4 regions of the Streptomyces sp. NBC_00873 genome follow, and region 2 is predicted to be linked to each of the others. Evidence: riboswitches for the same ligand, from Rfam matches in the RefSeq annotation. Region 2 holds a riboswitch; each other region holds the start of a gene.
What was found. A riboswitch is a leader RNA that binds a small molecule or an ion and turns the genes downstream of it on or off. The one in region 2 is predicted to bind cyclic di-AMP.
Positions count from the first base shown of each region.

Region 1: linked by a shared signal. The riboswitch ahead of OH809_RS03975 (transglycosylase SLT domain-containing protein) and the one ahead of OH809_RS35815 (C40 family peptidase) in region 2 are both predicted to bind cyclic di-AMP.
Region 3: linked by a shared signal. The riboswitch ahead of OH809_RS26100 (transglycosylase family protein) and the one ahead of OH809_RS35815 (C40 family peptidase) in region 2 are both predicted to bind cyclic di-AMP.
Region 4: linked by a shared signal. The riboswitch ahead of OH809_RS05885 (peptidoglycan DD-metalloendopeptidase family protein) and the one ahead of OH809_RS35815 (C40 family peptidase) in region 2 are both predicted to bind cyclic di-AMP.

Region 1 is NZ_CP108803.1:830,417-834,121, reverse strand. It holds gene OH809_RS03985 (FUSC family protein) at 1-124, shown strand, start outside; gene OH809_RS03980 (DUF5996 family protein) at 480-1,433, opposite strand; cyclic di-AMP (ydaO/yuaA leader) riboswitch at 2,008-2,193, shown strand; gene OH809_RS03975 (transglycosylase SLT domain-containing protein) at 2,198-2,974, shown strand; gene OH809_RS03970 (GMC oxidoreductase) at 3,268-3,705, shown strand, end outside.
Region 2 is NZ_CP108803.1:7,745,513-7,749,217, forward strand. It holds gene OH809_RS35805 (8-amino-7-oxononanoate synthase) at 1-860, shown strand, start outside; partial or broken gene OH809_RS35810 (LysE family transporter) at 995-1,213, shown strand; gene OH809_RS35815 (C40 family peptidase) at 1,243-1,716, opposite strand; cyclic di-AMP (ydaO/yuaA leader) riboswitch at 1,720-1,906, opposite strand; gene OH809_RS35820 (hypothetical protein) at 2,222-2,530, opposite strand; gene OH809_RS35825 (ATP-dependent Clp protease proteolytic subunit) at 2,538-3,173, opposite strand; partial or broken gene OH809_RS35830 (VOC family protein) at 3,659-3,705, shown strand, end outside.
Region 3 is NZ_CP108803.1:5,620,167-5,623,871, reverse strand. It holds gene eno (phosphopyruvate hydratase) at 1-835, opposite strand, end outside; gene OH809_RS26100 (transglycosylase family protein) at 1,136-1,852, opposite strand; cyclic di-AMP (ydaO/yuaA leader) riboswitch at 1,856-2,027, opposite strand; gene OH809_RS26095 (transglycosylase family protein) at 2,328-3,239, opposite strand; gene OH809_RS26090 (cytochrome P450) at 3,345-3,705, opposite strand, start outside.
Region 4 is NZ_CP108803.1:1,246,209-1,249,913, reverse strand. It holds gene OH809_RS05890 (alpha-galactosidase) at 1-1,313, shown strand, start outside; cyclic di-AMP (ydaO/yuaA leader) riboswitch at 1,596-1,753, shown strand; gene OH809_RS05885 (peptidoglycan DD-metalloendopeptidase family protein) at 1,757-2,677, shown strand; gene OH809_RS05880 (STM4011 family radical SAM protein) at 2,833-3,705, opposite strand, start outside.

The DNA.
Region 1 (3,705 bases), 6.9 Mb from region 2:
ACGCCTTGGCGAGGAACTCGACCGCCACTCCGCTGAACTGCACGAACGCCATCCCCGGCTCGCCGCAATGCGGCGGCGGCTCGGCAGCCCCCGGGCCACGCAGCCGACAGTCCCGGGAGGGTGAGGGCGAGGGCGAGGCGATGGGAGACCGCGCGCCCTGCGACGCCCGTACGCCCTGGCCCTGCTGCCGTCGGCGCGCGAACGTCCCCCGCAGGGAAGGCACTTCACATCATCGAGCGGCGCCCGGAGTCCGGCACGGCTCTTCGACGCAGGCGGACCCGGTAGCCCGGCCTTACGATGCAGGAGGGAAACCGGAAGCCTCAGAGCGCCGGGACGGGACCCGCAGGGTCCGCGGTCTCGCGCCTGATCTCGGAGGAGCTGCTCCCGCCCACCTCGCACCCGGTTGCCCAGCCGACCCCCGGTCCCCAGGGCAAGGTCCCCGTGGACCGGGAGCGGCGGCTGCACCGAAGCCGCGCTCCTCATCCACCGGCAGACGTACGGGTCCTCAGGCACGGATCGGTCATCCCGCCGGGACAGGCGAGACGGTCGATGTCCCAGCCGGCGCGCCCCGCTCCGGCCTGATAGGCGCTTTCGTAGAAGGCGAGTACGGCCGCACGGGGATCGCTCTCGGTGCGGGCCGCGTCGTACGGCAGCACCGCCAGGTGGCTGCCGCCACGATCCACCCATTGCGCCGACACCGGAGTGAGCGGTTCCTCCGCCAGCCGCGCCGGTTCGGGAGCGGTGTACGAGTAGAACGCGGGCGCGGCGAACGTGTCGTCACCGAACCAGAAACCGAAGCTGATCACTTCCCGGGAGTAGGCCTCCCGCGTCACCGGGTCGATCTGCTGGGGTTGGTCGATCTGACGCTCCGAAAAGCGGGTGTGGGCGATATCGAAGGTGTGCCAGAAATGGTGCACGGGACTGACTTTCCCCGAAAACCGCGCCGCGAATTCCTCCAGTACCAGCGCCACTTGACTGAGAACCTGCCAATACCGGTTGGCGTGTTCGGGATCGTATGCCGCGTGCTGGGTGTCCTCGGCGAACGGCCGGTCGGCGTCGGGCAGATCGAATGGCTTGGGCAAGTTGATATCCACCTCGATGCCCAGCGCTTCCAGGGCGGCCATGACCTTCTTGTGGAAGGACGCCACGGACTGGCCCGAAAGCGGGAACGAGACCGTCATGCCGTCCAGTCTTGTGACGACGAGTCGATGGCCGACGAAGTCGAAGTCCACCGTGAAAATCGGGTTGCCGTCGATCTGCCCTATGGGGCGGGTGGTGATGCCGCGTCCAGTGAGGTGAAACGGAACGTTCCACCAGTGATTGCGCCGGACACTGGCCGCGAGACGGATCTTTCCGACGACCTGCGCGAATCGGTGGAGGGTCTCTTTGGTGTCACGCCACTCGGCGAGCGGCATGGGCGGGAACAGCTCCATCGCCATCACTTCTTTCGTGCTGCCGGACGGTCCCGGTGGGCGGGCAGGGCGTTCTTCCGCACCATCTTGTCCATGTCGAAGGCCTACGACACCTCGTGCGGCCGCTGTGGGGTCGTTCGTGTGAACCGGCACGACCTGGCCGGGGTGGGCGGCCACTCGTGCGCTGCAGTCGGCGCAGACGCGTGGCGCGCGACTGCTCCCGGTCGTCTCCCCGGGGACGCCCTTCCCGACGAGTCGGAGGCCGGGTGTCCGTCCGTCGACGCCAAAATCTCCTAAATGTCGCAAATTTGGCGATGAAGGGAAGCCGCTCGCTGTTCTGGTGAATGCGCGACCCGCACGGTCCGAGGCCTTGCGTGCCGGACAAATCGCCCTTTTCGGGCTGAGTGGTGAGAGTCACCTTTCGGGCCCGCGGACGCAGCGGCGTGCCGCCCGGTTCCCTGCTGCGCCAAGAAAGTTGGCTTCGCGGACCGGGGTGGATTGCGAAAATTTCCGCGACTCGATCTTGTAAATGAATTGTGATCGAGAAATGTGGGCTTGTTCAGGTCGGAGTTTCTCGCCTACGGTCACCGTCAATCCGGATGGAACGCCGAATCCTGCCGCCGTCCGGTAACCCGACCACTCACGTACGGCAGGAGCGGGGGACCCAGGTAAGCCGCCGATCCGGTATCCGGAACGGCTAGGGGTGAAGTCGTATTCCCATACGGCCAGGCAACTCCAGCCTCAACCCGACAGCTCACCTCGTAGGCGACGGAGAGGAATTCGCCATGCCCGCACAGGTTAACCACCGTCGTCGTAAGTCCAGTTCGCTGACTCGCGGATTCATCGCCGTGAGCACGGGCGGAGCCGCCGCTCTCGCGCTTCCGATGATCGGGGCAACCGTTGCCTCGGCAGCGCCGGCGCAGCCTGTCACCGCCGTCGCCGTCTCCAAGACGGTGGCGCCCGCTGCCGCTCCCGCCAAGCCGGCTGCCATGCGGGCAGCTACGCCCTCCATCTATTCCGTGATATCCGGTGACACCCTTTACAAGATCGCCCTGAGTCATTCCGTGAGCGGCGGTTGGCAGCAGCTGTACAAGGACAATCGAGCGGTCATCGGAGCCGACCCCGGCGTAATTCACGCGGGCCAGAAGCTCACGATCGGCGCCAAGGCCGCGCCCGCGGCAGTCGAGTCCACGACGGCCGCGAGCACCGCCGTTGCTGTCACCGCGAAGCCCGCGACGTACACGAACGACCTCGACGGCTGGATCAAGGAGTCGCTGGCCGTCATGGCCCAGCACGGCATCCCCGGCAGCTACGACGGCATCCACCGCAACATCATGCGCGAGTCCTCGGGCAACCCCCGGGCCATCAACAACTGGGACTCGAACGCCGCCGCGGGCACGCCGTCCAAGGGTCTCCTGCAGGTCATCGACCCCACGTTCCGGGCCTACCACGTGCCCGGTACGTCGATGGACCCTTACGACCCGGTCGCCAACATCACGGCCGCGTGCAACTACGCCGCCGCCAAGTACGGCTCGATCGACAACGTGTTCGGGGCCTACTGACGCTCGGTTGCGTTGATTCAGGTATGACGGGTGGCGAAGGTCCGATGGGGCTTCGCCACCCGTTCCCCGTCGGTGTCGCGCACGGGAGGCGCCAGGGATTACGGGACAGCCCTTCGAACGGGCGCATGTTACCCATCGGTATGTAGTGACTTGGCACGCGAACAGCAGTAGAACCAGTTTCACTCTCAGAGAGTGAGGCGTATCACACGAGTGACCCTACCACGCGCAATACAGGCCCGAAGGGCGTTTCGCGTCGAAGGTTCATCACACGAACTGGTTCTATTTTAGGAGCCGTGGCCCTCGCGGGTCACACCACTCCGGCCCAGGCCGGTGTCGGCTCCGCAGCCGCTCCGATCGACTCCGGGGCCCATGTCCCGGCCCTGGTGATCGGCACCGGATACGGCGGCTCCGTCGCCGCACTGCGTCTCGCCCAGGCAGGCATCGACGTGCACATGATCGAAATGGGCATGGCCTGGGACACCCCCGGCCCGGACGGCAAGATCTTCGCCAACACGACCTGCCCGGACAGCCGGTCGTACTGGCTCCGCACCAGGACCAAGCAGCCCCTCAGTAACTTCCTCGGCTTCCCCATCGACAAGAACATCACCCGCAGCACAGGGATCCTCGACGCCGAGGAGTTCAGCGGGATCACCGTCTACCAGGGCCGCGGCGTCGGTGGCGGCTCGCTGGTCAACGGTGGGATGGCGGTCACCCCCAAGCGCGAGAACTTC
Region 2 (3,705 bases):
CCCTCGTCCTCTCCTCCGGCTACGCGGCCAATCTCGCCGCGCTCACCGCCCTCACCGGCCGTGGCTCCCTGATCGTCTCCGACGCGGGCAATCACGCCTCCATCGTGGACGGCTGCCGCCTCTCCCGGGCGGACACCGCCGTCGTACCCCACGCCGATCCCGGAGCCGTCGCCAAGGAGCTGCGCGCGCACGGCGGCCGTGCCCTGGTTGTCACCGACTCGGTCTTCTCCGTCGACGGAGACGCCGCGCCGCTGCCGGAACTGGCCGGCGTCTGCCGTACGGAGGGCGCCGCGCTGCTCGTCGACGACGCGCACGGTCTGGGCGTGCTCGGCGAGGGCGGGCGCGGCGCCCTCGCCGCCGCCGGTCTCGCGGGTGGTGACGGGATCGTCACCACCCTGACCCTCTCCAAGTCCCTGGGCAGTCAGGGCGGAGCGGTCCTCGGCCCGGCCCGGGTGATCGACCATCTGGTCAACGCGGCCCGCACCTTCATCTTCGACACCGGGCTCGCACCGGCCGCGACGGGCGCGGCTCTCGCGAGCCTGCGCCTCCTGCGCCGCGAGCCGGCACGCGCGGGCAGGGCCCGTACGGTCGCCACCGCACTGTACGAACGGCTGACCGCGGAGGGGCTGACCGCCGTACGCCCCGACGCCGCAGTCGTCTCGGTCCGGGCACCTTCGCCGGACGCGGCGGTGCGCTGGGCGGCCGACTGCCGCGCGGCCGGGATCGCGGTGGGCTGCTTCCGACCGCCGTCGGTCCCGGACGGCATCTCGCGGCTGCGGCTCACCGCACGGGCCGATCTGACGGAGGCGCAGATCGCGACCGCGGTGGCGACCGTCCTGCGGACCGCGCCACTGACCTGACCGGTCAGCCGGCCGGACCGTCGTTCAGACCGGAGACGAACGAAGTCCAGGCCGCCGCGGAGAACCGCGGCGGGGGCCTGGACACGTCTTTGGAGTCCCGCTGTGTACGTCGACTGCCGGCCCGGGACAGCGGCGAGCAACCGCCCCTCCCCAGGACCCTGCTGCTGGCCGCCCTCGTCGTGCTGCTCGCGCTGATCTGGTTCCCGTCCGTGGCACTCCTGGTGGACCGCCTGGGCCGGTGGCTGCGCCGGCCGCGTACCGCCCGCGCCATCGAGGGCGGCAGCGGCGCGGCGCTCACCGCGCTGGGGCTGGTCCTGGTGACCGGACCTCTGATGCACTGCAGCACGTGGTGAATGGGGGAACCGGAGGAGAATCGGAGGGATCAGCGAACTCGTCCGTACCAGACGCTCCTCGTCCAGATCTTCTCCAGCCGCACGACGGAACCGGTCTTCGGGGAGTGCCAGATCTTACCCCTGCCGGCGTAGATGCCCACGTGGTAGACGCTGCGTCCCGAGTGGAAGAAGACCAGATCGCCGCGTTTCCGCTTCGACGCCGAGACGTGGCGGGTCTTGTTGTACTGCTGCTGGGCCGTGCGTGGGAGCCTCTTGCCCACCTTCTTGAACGCATACAGCATCAGCCCGGAACAGTCGAAACCGTGGGGGCCAGTGGCCCCGTACCGGTATGGCGATCCCTTCTTCGACGCGGCGATCTTGAGCGCCTTCGTTGATTGCGTCGCGGCCTGGGCGTCGGTCACGGCGCCGGGGGCGAACATGGAGCCGCCGACGGCGGCGAGCGTCAGAAATGTGGCCGTACCGGCCCGGGTGATCAGAAACGGGACATGAACCTGCGCAGTCATGCGCAACCCTTCGTCAGCCGCCTGTGAAGGATGACCTGTCGGGTTCGGGCTGGCGAAGTTGCCCGGCCGCGCGATGCGGCTTCACCCCGAGGGCCGACCGGATGACCGGTCGACCCGTTGCGCTCGGGTCCTCCACTCCTGCCGATCCACTTCTGTCGACCAGTCATCCGGGCGGCGGCAGGACTCGGCGTCCGCCCGGACCGCCTCGCCGTGGTGGCGGGGGCTTGTCGTCCCACGGATCTTGACTCACCGCCTGCCGGATTTCCGAAGCAAAACAGCGATATGCGAAATTCAGCACTAATGGTCTGTTTGGGTGAGCAAGGTGTGATTTGGGTACTCGTCAGGCTGTCTCGACCGGTCCGGTACCAGCGGTGGAACGGCATATTTCGCTCACCGTCCACGCCGGCGGCGCAAGTCGAGTTATCCCTCTCGCGGGGGATTCCTTGCGCCGGACGAGCGAGAAAATTCGATCAGCGCGCCGGGCGTGTCGCCTACGGAGAGATGATCAACTCATCGGGGCCGGGGGCACGGTGACCCGTCCGGCCCGCCGTTCCCCGTCCAACACGCGCAGTGCCCGCGCCAACGTGGCGGCGTGGATCTGTGCTTCACCCCGCTCGTGCATCAAGGTGAGCGCGTCCCGCAGGGCGCCCGCCCGGGAGGCGAGTGCCTGGGCCGCGCGCAGTGCACCGTAGGTGTCGCTGCCGCGGGCGGGGTTGATTTGGCCCAGCTGGTCGAGCACTTCCAGGTAGCAGTCGATGAACTCGGCCTCGGCGCGCGTCAGCGCGGGCAGCGGCGGGAGGTGGGGTGGCTGCATCGGCGGTTCACCTCGCGCTGTTCGGCGGGAGCGACGTCTTGCGGTTCTCCAGGACGTGGTCCACCAGCCCGTACGCCTTGGCTTCGGCGGCGTCGAGGATGAGGTCGCGCTCGAAGTCGGCGGCGATCCGCTCGGCGCTGCGGCCGGTGTGGCGGGCCAGCATGCGGGTGAGCAGCTCACGGACGCGGACCAGTTCCCGCGCCTCGATCTCCAGATCGGACGGTTGGCCCTGAACCGGCTCCGGGAGCTCGGGCTGCTGGACGACGACCCTGGCCCCGGGCAGGGCGTGCCGCCGGCCGGGAGCGCCCGCAGCGAGCAGGACCGCCGCGCTGGAACCGGCCTGGCCGAGGCAGAACGTCTCCACCTCGCAGGTGAGGTAGTCCATCGTGTCGTAGATGGCGGACATGGCGCCGAACGAGCCGCCGGGGGAGTTGATGTAGAGGGAGATCGGCCGGTCGGGCGCGGCGTGCTCCAGATACATGAACTGCGCGATCAGGTCGTTGGCCGCGGTGTCGTCGACCGGGGTGCCGAGGAAGACGATGCGCTCGGCGAGCAGCTTGGAGTACGGGTCGAGGGTCCGGGTCCCGTCGGTCGTGCGCTCGGTGAACTCGGGCAGGACGTAACGGGCGGCAGGGCGGAACATGGCGAGGCCTCTCCTCCGGTGTCTGTGCGCGGCCTGCGGGGGCATCCGTAAAAAATGTACAGGACGTACAGAAGGTTATGATGGGGAGCACGCATCCTAGTGATCCACTAAAAGGCCGAGGGCAGAGGCTTTTTTGCTGTTCGCCGAGCGTAGATATCTCACAAATCTGTCACGACGTCTTGATCATCAGGCACTGCCAGCACCAAGCTCGACGTCCAGCCTGTCACCTTGACCGCAGTGAAGTTCGACGAAACCTGCTGAACGCCGCGCCCTATGCCCGCTACGTATCCCCACTGCCGGGCGAAGGGCGCGACTGCGGTGCGACGTCTCGGACAGTCGTGTGAGTTCCCCGAACACCCCGCCCGCCAGCAGACTGCTCGTTCCGGGCGCCGGGCTGGTGGACCGGGTGCGCGACCTGCTCCGCACCCCCACCCGTCGAACTCGGGCATGGCCTGACGTCCATCAGGCACCCGCAGGAGCACCGAATGCCAGCCCTTGAAGGAACCGTGCCGGTGGCCGGTGCGCCCTGCTG
Region 3 (3,705 bases), 2.1 Mb from region 2:
GCGGGTACGCGGAGACGAGCTCCTCGTAGTACTCGGTCATCTCGGCGGCCGAGCGGGACTTGCCCTCGAACTCGTACTTGCCGTCCTTGTAGAACTCCGAGGCGGCGACGTCGAGCGCGAGCGCGATGTCCTTGCCCGGGGCGTAACCGGCTTCCTTGATGGCCTCGAGGATGAGGTCCAGGGCGGCGCGGTTCGACTCCAGGTTCGGCGCGAAGCCGCCCTCGTCGCCGAGACCGGTCGACAGGCCCTTGGTCTTCAGGACCTTCTTCAGCGTGTGGTAGACCTCGGCGCCCCAGCGCAGGGCCTCGGAGAAGGACTCCGCGCCGATCGGGGCGATCATGAACTCCTGGATGTCCACGTTGGAGTCGGCGTGCGACCCACCGTTGAGGATGTTCATCATCGGAACGGGCAGCAGGTGCGCGTTCGGGCCACCGAGGTAGCGGAACAGCGGCAGGTCCGAGGCCTCGGACGCGGCGTGCGCGACGGCCAGCGAGACGCCGAGGATGGCGTTGGCGCCGAGCGAGCCCTTGTTCTCGGTGGCGTCCAGATCGAACATGGCCTGGTCGATCAGCCGCTGCTCGGTGGCGTCGTAGCCGACAAGCTCCGGGCCGATCTGCTCGATCACGGCGAGGACAGCCTTCTCGACGCCCTTGCCCTGGTAGCGGTTGGGGTCACCGTCGCGAAGCTCAATGGCCTCGAACGCACCGGTGGAGGCGCCGGACGGAACAGCAGCACGGCCCGTGCTGCCGTCGTCGAGGCCAACCTCGACCTCGACCGTGGGGTTTCCGCGGGAGTCGAGGATTTCCCGGGCTACGACGACGTCGATGGACGGCACGAGGCATCTCCTTCTGGGATATGACGCTGGTTGTGCAGGGTCGCTTTGGCCTTGCGACAAGAGCCTAACCGGCTGGGCCGCCTCGGTCCGCCGACCGCCCGCCTCCTGGGACGAAAAAGAACCCAAGGGCACCCACAGCAGGACAAAGGCCCAGATTCCTACTGGCGGTAACGACAACAGTTGAACAGTGAATACAGAAACCCCGACCCGGTGCGTACGGGGGAATCCGCGCCGGGTCGGGGTGCTCGGGGAGGAGAGAGCCCGTGTCTACGGGGAGCCCGTGTCCACGGAGCGCCCGTCCTACTTCGTCAGGTGGAGCTGCTGACCCGGGTAGATCAGGTCGGCGTCCTTGACGATGTCCTTGTTCAGCTCGAAGAGCTGCTGCCAGCCGCCCTTCACCTTGTGCTGCGCGGCGATCCTGCTGAGCGAGTCGCCGGACTTCACCTTGTACTCGCCGTCACCCTTGGCGACCTTCTCGCCGGTCGGCGTGGTGACGGTCTTCTTGGGGGCGGTGCCGCGGTCCGCGCGGGAGGCGGCGGGTGCCTCGGTGCGCGCGGCCTGCTTCGGCGCGGCCTGCTTCGACTCCTGCGCCGGGGCGCTCTGCTGCGCGGTGGAGCCGGTGTCGACACCCGGGTCGACACCGTCGTTGGTGAGGCCACCGCGGCCGGCACAGCCCCAGGCACCCGGGCCCTGCATGTTGAGGAGCTTCTCGGCGGTGGCGATCTGCTGAGCCTTGGTGGCGAGGTCGGCGCGCGGGGCGTACTGCGTACCACCGGCGGCGGCCCAGCTGGACTGCGAGAACTGCAGGCCGCCGTAGTAGCCGTTGCCGGTGTTGATGGACCAGTTGCCACCGGATTCGCACTGGGCGACGGCGTCCCACGTGGCGACGGAGGCGGCGGAGGCACCGGTCGCACCCATCAGGGGAGCGGCGATGGCGGCACCGGTGACGCCGGCGAGCGTGGCGACACGGACGACCTTGGACGGGCGACGGTGCTTGCCCTTGCTGTTCAGCAGCATGGAACTTCTCCTCACCGACGCCTACGAGGTGAGCTGTCGGGTTCGGGCCAAGTGAGTTGCCCGGTCGCATGTCCTAGCACGCGACTTCACCCCGAGCCGGTCCTGACGGTCTTTCGGCCATCGGGCCTGGCGGCTTACCTGGGTCCCCCGCTCCTGCCTACGGCGCTTTACGCGTCTGTTCCCTTCGACCGACGGCAGGATTCGGCGTGACGGTCGACGGGGCCCGCGGTGCGAGCGGTTCCGACCGTAAACGTATGCAACCTCGACATTCAAAGATGGGCATAACGGACAATCAGTCCTTACCTGCATCTGACTGCGCAGCGTTTTCGCAGGTGAGGGGTGATGCAGACGGGCCCGGCAGACGCGACACGCCAGTTGACGCAAAGAGACCCATGTCTCACTTACGCATAAGCGGACATAGGTCCCTGAACTACCCCGATTTTTGGGGTCCTTTTAGCTGTTTATCGGACTACCCTCACTTCGACTTCACGCCGAGATCGAGGCTCTGGCCAGGCAGGATGAGGTCCGGGTCGCTTCCGACCGCACCCTTGTTCGCCTCATAGAGAGCGGGCCATCCACCGGGAACCTTCTGTGCGTCAGCAATCGCCCAGAGGTTGTCGCCCGGCCGGACGGTGTAATCGCCGTCGGCCGCCACCGCGCGCGTGTCGCGCCCCTCGCTGTTACCGCGGGAAGCATGCCGGCCCGAGTCCCGGTCGCCGCCCCTGTCCGTGTCCTGGCTCACCTCGGGGGCCGGCGCGCCGCGGTGCTTGCCGCCCGCCTCATCGCCGGACGAGTCGGACTTCCGGGGCGAGTCGAATGAATCAGACTTCTTGGATGGTGATGTGGCTGCCGGCTCTGCCGACGGCTTGTGCGACGCCTTGTCCGAAGGCGTGGCGGACGCCTTGCCCGAAGGTGTGGCGGACGCCTTGGCGGACGGCGAATCGGACGCATCCCCGCTCTCCGCCGGTTCGGCCGACGGCACGACTCCCGGGTCGACCCCCGGCAACACCCCGTCCTCCGTGAGCCCGGAGATGGCCACACAGCTGGGCCACGCCTTCGACCCCTGGTCCTCCAGGACCTTCTCGGCGACCGCTATCTGCTGCGAGCGGCTGGCGAGGTCGGCGCGCGGGGCGTACGCCTCACCGCCGTACGACTTCCAGGCGTCCTGCGAGAACTGAAGACCGCCATAGAAGCCGTTGCCGAGGTCGGCGCTCCACATGCCGCCGCTCTCGCACTCCGCGACCCGGTCCCAGGTCGTGGCGTCGGCGGCGTGCGCACCGGCCGCTCCGAGCAGGGGAATAGCGATGGCCGAACCGGTCACGCCTGCGGCGACGACGATCGCGGGTGCCTGGCGAGGGCGACGGTGTCTGCCGTTCGCGGAGCCCATGGGATTGCCTTCCGTGTGACTGACAAGTGACTGGTGAGTCGAACGGTGAACGTAGCGGCTCTCGAACGCTTGTCACAAGTCGATGCAGCGCAGATCACGTGAAAGTCACAGAGTTGACAGAGTGTCACCCTCATCGGAACGCCGGCCGGGACCGAACTCCACCGGAAGCGTGCGCAGTCCACGCATGATGAGTCCGCCGCGCCACCGCAAATCGGTAGGTTCCACCGCAAGCCGCAGGTCCGGGAGGCGCCTCAACAGCGTGGCCAGGGCAGCCTGCCCCTCGAGTCGGGCAAGCGGTGCTCCCAGGCAGTAATGGATGCCGTGCCCGTATCCGAGGTGCTGATTGTCACGCCGCGCGAGGTCCAGCGTGTCCGGGTCCGCAAACCGTTCCGGGTCCCGGTCGGCGGCGGCGAGCACCACCAGTACGGGGTCACCCGCCGCGATCCGCTGCCCGCCGAGGGTCAGT
Region 4 (3,705 bases), 6.5 Mb from region 2:
AGACGTACACCACACCGGTGTTCGCCGGGCTGTGGAGCGCCGAAGGGTTCGGCGGGGCGAGCCGGGCCTGGCACGCCTGGCAACTGGCCCATGTCGTCCCGGACGCCGAGAGCCTGCGGCCGGTGCTCTACAACTCCTGGGAGGCGACCGGCTTCGACATCGCGGAGGACCAGCAGCGCGCCCTCGCCGAGCGCGCCGCGGCGATGGGCGTCGAGCTGTTCGTCGTGGACGACGCATGGTTCGGGCAGCGCACCAGCGACCGGGCCGGACTCGGCGACTGGACCCCCAACGCCGAGCGATTCCCCGGCGGGCTGAAGCCGCTCGCCGACGAAGTGCACGGACTCGGCATGCAGTTCGGCATCTGGGTCGAGCCGGAGATGGTGAACGCCGACAGTGATCTGTATCGCGCGCACCCCGACTGGGTGCAGCACTTCCCTGGGCGGACCCGGACCGAATTCCGTCATCAGCTGGTGCTCAATCTGGCCCGGACCGATGTGCAGAACCATCTGTGGGAGCAGCTCGACACGCTGCTCTCCAGCGCTCCGATCGACTATGTGAAATGGGACTTCAACCGCTGCTTCACCGATGCGGGCTGGCCGGGCGAGGGCTATCCGCAGAAGCTCTGGATCGCGCATGTGGACGCGCTCTACGCGCTGATCGACCGGCTGCGGGCCGCCCACCCCGGCGTCGCTTTCGAGTCCTGCTCGGGCGGCGGTGGCCGGATCGACCTGGGGATCCTCGTTCGTACCGACCAGGTGTGGACCTCCGACAACACCGACCCGCTCGACCGGCTCGCCATCCAGCAGGGCTTCGGGCAGATCCATCCGGCGCGGGTGATGGCCGCCTGGGTCACCGACAGTCCGAATGTCCAGCTCAACAGCAGGGTCAGTTCGCTGCGCTTCCGCTTCGTCAGCGCGATGGCCGGGGTGCTCGGGGTCGGCGGGGATCTCACCGAGTGGAGTGACGAGGAGCTGACCGAGGCGCGGAACTGGGTGGATCTCTACAAGGAGATCCGTCCCGCCGTGCAGCACGGCGCGCTGTACCGGCTGCGTGCCCCGCGCGGTGGGCTCAGCGCGGTGCAGTACGTGCACGGCGACGAGGCGGTGGTGCTGATGTGGCTGGAGGCGCAGCGGTACGGGGAGCGGCCGCCGGCTCTGCGGCTGCGCGGGCTCGACCCTGCGGCGACCTACACCGACCTGGACACCGGGGCGGTCCACCACGGCGCCGTGCTGCTGCATCAGGGTCTGCACACAGGGCTGCGGGGGGATCTGGACGCGAAGGTGCTGAGGCTCCGGCGTGCAGAGCGCTTATGACATGTCCGTATTGGGGCATTTAGTGGAACACACCCCATTTTCCTAGGAGATGATGCCCTCCTCGTGAGCGGGATCATATCCGTGACGGTGTGTGGTGACGTCGGGGATGGGCATTCCGGGCGTCGCGCGGAAAGTCAAGATCCGTAATCCACGGAGGGTGACCGGAATTCCGCGCCGATTTCCCGGCGCGGATTCCCTCGAGTAATCGATGGCTTGTTTCCGTCGTCCTCACTCGCCTACGGTCACCCTCAATCCGGACGGACCGCCTAATCCTGCCGCTGTCCGGAATTCGCACCCACTCACGTGTGGCAGGAGCGGGGGAACCAGGTAAGCCGCCGTCCGGAGAGATCCGGCCGGCTCGGGGTGAAGTCGCGAACCGCGACCGGGCATCTCCAGCCCGAACCCGACAGCTCACCTCGTAGGCGCCGGAGAGGAAATTCTTCATGCCCACATCGGGTAAGCACCGCCGTACCAAGTCCAGCACGATCGCCCGTCGCGTCGCCGCAGTCGGCGCCGGTGGGGCCGTCATCGCCCTTCCGCTGCTCGGCGCCACCGGTGCCCACGCCGCGGAGCAGGCCGCGCCCACCGCGCAGTCGGCAGCCACGCACGTCGCCGTCGAGGCCGCGCCGGTCGTGAAGAAGCAGGCCGAGACCCGGACGTACTCCGTCGTCGCCGGTGACTACCTGTCGAAGATTGCCGCCGAGCAGCAGGTCAAGGGCGGCTGGCAGCAGCTGTACCAGGACAACCGCGCGGTCGTCGGCGAGAACCCGAGCCTTATCGTCCCGGGCATGAAGCTGACGCTCGGCGGCAAGCCGGCCGGCTCCGCCGCGACGACGGACACCACGCAGTCCGCCCCGGCTCCGTCGACCTCCTCGGCCGACAAGTCCGCGTCGCAGTCCAAGGCTTCGGAGTCCGTCAAGACCACCACGGCTTCCGCCTCGGCCGGTCAGAGCAACAGCTCCGGCTACGTCCACCCGGTCCCGGGCAACCACACCACCGCCTACCGTGCCTCCGGCTCCAACTGGTCCAGCGGCAGCCACACGGGTATCGACTTCCCGGTCGCCACCGGCACCAGCGTGAAGGCGATCACCTCCGGCACCGTCGTCACCGCCGGCTGGGGTGGCGCGTACGGCAACCAGGTCGTCATCAAGCACGCCGACGGCCACTACTCGCAGTACGGCCACATGTCCTCGCTCTCCGTCTCGGCGGGCCAGACCGTGACCGCCGGCCAGCAGGTCGGCCTCTCCGGTGCCACCGGCAACGCCACCGGCCCGCACCTGCACTTCGAGATCCGCACCGGCCCGGCGTACGGGTCGGACATCGACCCCATTGCCTACCTGGCCTCGCACGGGATCTACGTCTGATCCACGGCTGATTCGGTCGGCTCGGTTAAGGGGCGGTGCGCGGCGGCGCACCGCCCCTTAACTTAGACCGACCGGCAATTGGGGGGTGGGTGAAGGGCCTCTCTTTGGCCTCATCTGCCGGACGGGCCCGTTCCCTTTCCTGCCTCTCGGGGGCTTCAGGCCTGTCCGGCGGCGGGGGAAACCGGCAGGAACCGGCGCCCCGAGGGCGCCGGTATGCCCGGGCGTCGGGTTGGTATGCGCTCCAGGACGCCACCCGCGAAGACGTCGTACAACGGCAGCGTCTCCAGATGCACATAGCCGATGTGGCAGTCGCAGACGGCGAGCGGACAGGCCCGCGGACCGAGCGCACGCCGGTAGCTGCCGTCGTACAGGTTGCCCAGTTCGGCCGGGACGAAGTGGCAGCGACGCACCGTGCCGTCGCCGTCCACCGAGATGACGGACTCGCCGGTCCGGCACGGCATGCCTGCCGAGCGGTGCGGGTGACGGCTGTACGGGAAGAGGGGGTCGAGGGCCGTCCAGCGGTCCGCCTCCTCGTCCGTGTAGCTCTGCCCCTCAGCGGCATTGACCCAGAGATAGACCTCGTCGGGCAGGTCGGTACGGAGGCGCCGCGCCTCGTCGAAATGCTCCTCGAGACCGACGACACCGACGCTGTACCGGACACCGAGGACGGACAGCTCCCGGCACCTGGCGAGGAAACGGTCGTACGGTGTCTGCCCCGGGTGGTACGTGCACCACAGCGCGATCTTGTCGCGGCCGGCTCCACCGGCCTCGGCCAGCCACCGTGTACGACCGCTGAGATTGGTCTGGATCGCGACCCGGCCGATATGCGGCAGCTGCGCCAGTTCCACCAACGCGCGGCGGTACCAGGAACGGACCAGCCCCTCGCCCCACGGCGTGAAGAGCACCGAGATCCTGTCCCCGGTCTGCGCCGCAGCCCACGCGGTGAACCGCTCCAGCGCGGCGCGGTCGGCACGGAGCTGCTCCGGGCTGTCGCGCCGCTTGGCGAACGGGCAGTACGGGCAGTCGTA